DNA from 2 places in the Micromonospora sp. WMMD729 genome. Region 2 is predicted to be linked to the other one. Evidence: riboswitches for the same ligand, from Rfam matches in the RefSeq annotation. Region 2 holds a riboswitch; the other holds the start of a gene.
What was found. A riboswitch is a leader RNA that binds a small molecule or an ion and turns the genes downstream of it on or off. The one in region 2 is predicted to bind thiamine pyrophosphate.
Positions count from the first base shown of each region.

Region 1: it holds a riboswitch for thiamine pyrophosphate, as region 2 does, so the genes downstream of both, ACN263_RS23050 (ECF transporter S component) here and thiE (thiamine phosphate synthase) in region 2, are expected to answer to the same signal.

Region 1 is NZ_CP186059.1:5,060,728-5,063,109, reverse strand. It holds gene ACN263_RS23055 (ABC transporter ATP-binding protein) at 1-648, opposite strand, end outside; gene ACN263_RS23050 (ECF transporter S component) at 749-1,336, opposite strand; TPP riboswitch at 1,414-1,518, opposite strand; gene ACN263_RS23045 (alpha/beta fold hydrolase) at 1,627-2,382, shown strand, end outside.
Region 2 is NZ_CP186059.1:5,721,033-5,723,414, forward strand. It holds gene thiO (glycine oxidase ThiO) at 1-806, opposite strand, end outside; gene thiE (thiamine phosphate synthase) at 803-1,426, opposite strand; TPP riboswitch at 1,421-1,530, opposite strand; gene ACN263_RS26210 (ThuA domain-containing protein) at 1,822-2,382, shown strand, end outside.

The sequences.
Region 1 (2,382 bases), 660 kb from region 2:
GACGCCGCCGCCGGGCTCCAGGACGACCACCCGGTCGACCAGCGGCAAGGCCTCGGCGACCCGGTGTTCGACGAGGATCAGGGTGGTGTCGGCGTCCAGCGCGCCCGCCACCGCGTCCCGGACCAGGGCGGCCCCGGCCGGGTCGAGGTTCGCGGTGGGCTCGTCGAGCAGCAGCAGGCCGGGCCGCAGGGCCAGCGCGCCGGCCAGGGCGAGGCGCTGCTGCTCGCCGCCGGACAGGGCGGCCGTGTTGCGGTCCCGGGGGTACGGGAAGCCGACCCGGCGCAGCGCCTCGTCGACGCGCGGCCAGATCTCGTCGGTCGGTACGCCCCGGTTCTCCAACCCGAACGCGACGTCGTCGCCGCTGCGCGCCATCACCAGTTGGGTCTGCGGGTCCTGGAAGACGATCCCGACCCGCTCACGGCCCTTGCGGGGGTCGAGCCCGTCGATCTCGACGGTGCCCTCCTGCTCGCCGGAGTCCTCGGGCAGCAGCCCGGCGAGGGCGGCGAGCAGGGTGCTCTTGCCGGCTCCCGAGGGCCCGAGCAGCAGCACCCGCTCCCCGTCCGCCACCCGCAGATCCACCCCGCGCAGCGCCCACGCCCGCCGCCCGGCGTGCCGCCACCCAAATCCCCGCAGCAGTACCCCCACCACCCCTCCTCCCGGGTCGCCATCGTCGTTGATCAAGAGGTTCGCGTCGGAATTCCGCCTCGCGGTGACGCCAACCTCTTGATCAACGAGGTAAGGGCAGGTTCTAGATCAGGGCGCGGGTTCGGCCGGACGGGAGGCGGTCCAGGACGCCGGTGTTGGCCAGGGCGCGCGTCAGGGCCCAGCCGCCGACGCCCGCGATGATCGTGGCGCTGACGATGGTGAGCAGCGCGTACGGGATGCGGTAGTTGAGCAGCTCGGTCTCGCTGTTCCAGACGAAGAAGTCGAACAGCGCCGCGCTGAGGCCGGTGAGCGCGCCGGCCAGCACGGCGGTCGGCAGCCGGTACGAGCGGTAGCGGAAGGCGGCGAACGCCAGCTCGGCGCCGATGCCCTGCACGATGCCCTGCGGGATGACCGTGCCGGCCCACTGGCTGCCCAGCAGCGCGGAGACGACCGCCGCCACCGTCTCGCAGTAGAGCGCCGCGCCGGGCTTGCGGATGACCAGCCCGCCGACCACGGCCGGCATCAGCCACACGCCGTAGATCAGCGTCTGCGCCGGCGGGAAGAAGGCGAACGCGCCCTCGGTGGCGCTCCAGACCAGGCCCCAGGCCCAGAAGATGACGCCGAAGGCGACCGCGATCACCGAGGCGACCACGATGTCGATCGTGCGCCAACGGTTGGTGGTGTTGTCCATGCTGTGCTCCCAGTTCAGTGGAACGAACCAGGAGAAGACGCACGCCGCGCGTCCGGTGGCACCGGACTCACGGCGCGGCTGGAGGTCGACCGAACTCCCTGCGCTGGCATTACCCAGATCAGGTTCGAGGGTCTGCGGGCGTGCCCGCACTCTCAGCGCTGTGCGCTCCCCTGTCGGATGTGAAGTTGTCTCGCTGACGCTAGCACCGACCAGGGGTAACGGCCCAGCAGGGCGTCCCCGGAGCCCGCGCATCCGGGCCGACACGACCACGGCTGGGTAGGCTGACGATCATGCAGGTCGAGGCGCGGGGTCTGACATTCGAGGTACGCACCGGCGGCCCGTCCGACGGCGACCCCGTCCTGCTGCTGCACGGCTTTCCGCAGCACAGCGGCGAGTGGGACGAGGTCGTGCCGCGGCTGCACGACGCCGGCCTGCGCACGTACGCGCTGGACCAGCGGGGCTACTCGCCGGGCGCGCGCCCCGCCGAGGTGGCGGGGTACCGCATCCCCGAACTGGTCGCCGACGCCGTGGCGGTGCTCGACGCGCTCGGTCTGGACGCCGTGCACCTCGTCGGCCACGACTGGGGCGCGGTCGTGGCCTGGGCGGTGGCCGCCGCGCACCCGCAGCGGGTCCGGACGCTGACCGCGGTGTCGGTGCCGCATCCGGCGGCCATGGCGCACGCGCTCGCCACGGACGCCCAGCAGAAGGCCCGCTCGTCGTACATCGCGCTGTTCCGCAAGCCGGACAAGGCCGAGAAGGTGCTGTTGGCGTGGCACGCGACGGCGCTGCGCAAGCTGCTCGGCGGGGTGGGCGACGCCGCCCGGGTGAACCGGTACGCCGACCCGATGCGTGAGCCGGGCGCGCTCACCGCCGCCCTGAACTGGTACCGGGCCATGTCCCGCGCCGACCTGGCCGCCGTCGGCCCGGTCCCCGTACCGACCAGCTACGTGTGGAGCGACCGGGACGTCGCGATCGGCCGAACCGCCGCCGAGGCGTGCGCCGCCCACGTCACCGGCGACTACCTCTTCGTACCCCTGGCCGGGGTG
Region 2 (2,382 bases):
AGCCGCTGCACCGCACCGGCGGTGACGGTGGTGTCCGCCCGCTCCTCGACCGTCGCGCCGAGGACGACCTCGCCGTCGGCGCGGGGCACCAGGTAGACGTGCTCGCCGTCGGCGTACCCCCGGATCACGTGCCGGAAGCCCGGCGCGACGCCGCCGGGCGCGCGCAGCCGGAGGATCTGGCCCTTCACCGGCCGCACCGGCAGGCCGGTGAGGGCGGCCGCGCCGCAGCCGGCCGCGACCACGGTGACCTCGGCATCCACATCGGACAGCCGCCGGACCGGCCGGGGCACGAACGTCACGCCGGCCCGCCGCGCGGCGGTGCCCAGCGCCGGCACCAGCAACCGGGGGTCGACCTGGTGGTCGGTGGGCGCGAGCGCGCCGCCGCGCACCCGGGGGGCGAGCGCCGGTTCGCGGTCGCGCAGCTCGCTGGGGCGCAGCGGCGTCACCGGCAAACCAAGACCCTGTTGGTACGCCCACAGCCGGCGCGCCTCGGCCAGATCGTCGCCGGTCAACCCGACCATCAGGGTGCCCTCGGTCCGGTAGCCGATCGGCGTGCCGCTGGCCTCGGTCAGCTCGGCGGCGAACCCGGGCCACCGGGCGGCGGACGCCACCAGCAGCTCGGTCAGCCGCCGTTCCCCGAAGTACGCCTCGGCGACCGGGGAGAGCATCCCGGCGGCGACGGCCGACGCCCCCGATCCGGGTGACGGGTCGTACACCTCGACGCGCAGCCCACGGGTGGCACAGCGCCACGCGACGGCCAGTCCGATCGGACCCGCACCGACCACCGCCACGTCGGTACGCGTCACGCCAGCGCCCGCAGCAGCTCGGTGGTCGCCCGCGCGGGGTCGGCGGCCGAGGAGATCGCCCCGACCACGGCCACCCCGTACGCCCCGGCGGCGCGGAGCGCCGGCACCCGGTCGGCGGTCACTCCCCCGATCGCGATGACCGGCACGTCGACCGCGTCGGCGACGTCGCGTACCCCGACGGAACCGATGGGATCGGGCAGACCGGCCTTGGTGCTGGTGGCGTGGCACGGGCCGACGCCCAGGTAGTTGGCCCCGGCGACGACCGCCTCGAGCGCGGTCCGGGGTTCGCGGGCGGTGGCGCCCAACACGCCGGTGGGGCCGAGCACGTGCCGGGCCGCGGCGACCGGCAGGTCGTCGGCGCCGACGTGTCCACCGGCGGCGCCGACCGCGAGCGCCACGTCCAGCCGGTCGTTGACCAGGCACGTCGCCCCGTACGGCGCGGCCAACGCCAACACCCGCAGGGCCAGGTCGTACGCCTCGCGGTCGGTGGCCGAGTCCTCGACCCGGACCTGCACGACGAGGTCGGCGCGGGCTGCCGCGAGGGCGGCGCGGACCACGGTGAGTGGGTCGCGCCCGGGTCGGGTGTCGGTGATCAGATGCAGTCGCCCGAGGGACGGCACGGCAACGCTCCTCCCTGCGCCGGCATTACCCGGATCAGGTTCGACGGTCGGGGGCTGTCAGCCCCCCTCTCAGCCCGGTACACCGGGCTCCCGTGGGTTACTTGCGTGTCACCGTACGACAGTTCCGGCGCGCTGCCAAGGGACGGGTCGGCGGCCTCGGCGCGGGAGATCGATCGGGGTGCTTTCTCCGGTCCTGTTCGGAATGTCGCCCGCCGTTGCAGAACCGTTACCCGCCGGCATCTTGCCGGACATCGATGCAGCAGAACTAATTTGTTCAGCGATTCGACAAAATGCCGGCGTGGACGCCCTGGCACGGCGTCCCCACCGGCTCCATCTGGGACGGTCTTCGGCGAGCCGGCCCCGCGAGTCCTGTCCACCGCGACATTGGAGGCGGCGTGTCCCGTTCTCGTCGTGCCCGTGTACCACTCACCGCTACCCTGTTGTCCCTGGCCCTGACGTCGACGGCCCTTCTCGGGTCCCCGGCGCAGGCAGCTCCGACCGGAGCGCAGATCCCCGCGCGAGACGTGCCTGTCGCGGCTCCGCTCTCCCAGGCGGTGCCGAAGGCACCGAAGGCCGCAGCGGCCGACCCCTACTCCGTCCTGGTCTTCTCGAAGACCGCCGCGTTCCGCCACGACTCCATCCCCACCGGCATCGCCGCCATCCAGCAACTCGGCGCGGCGAACGGCTTCACGGTGGACACCACCGAGGACGGTGCCGCGTTCAGCGACGCCAACCTCGCCAAGTACAAGGCCGTGATCTGGCTCTCCACCACCGGCGACGTGCTCAACGCCGACCAGCAGGCGGCCTTCGAGCGGTACGTGAAGGCCGGCGGCGGCTACGTCGGCATCCACGCCGCCTCGGACACCGAGTACAGCTGGGCCTGGTACGGCGACCTGGTCGGCGCGTACTTCAACAACCACCCGCAGAACCAGCAGGCCACCGTCAAGGTGGAGGAC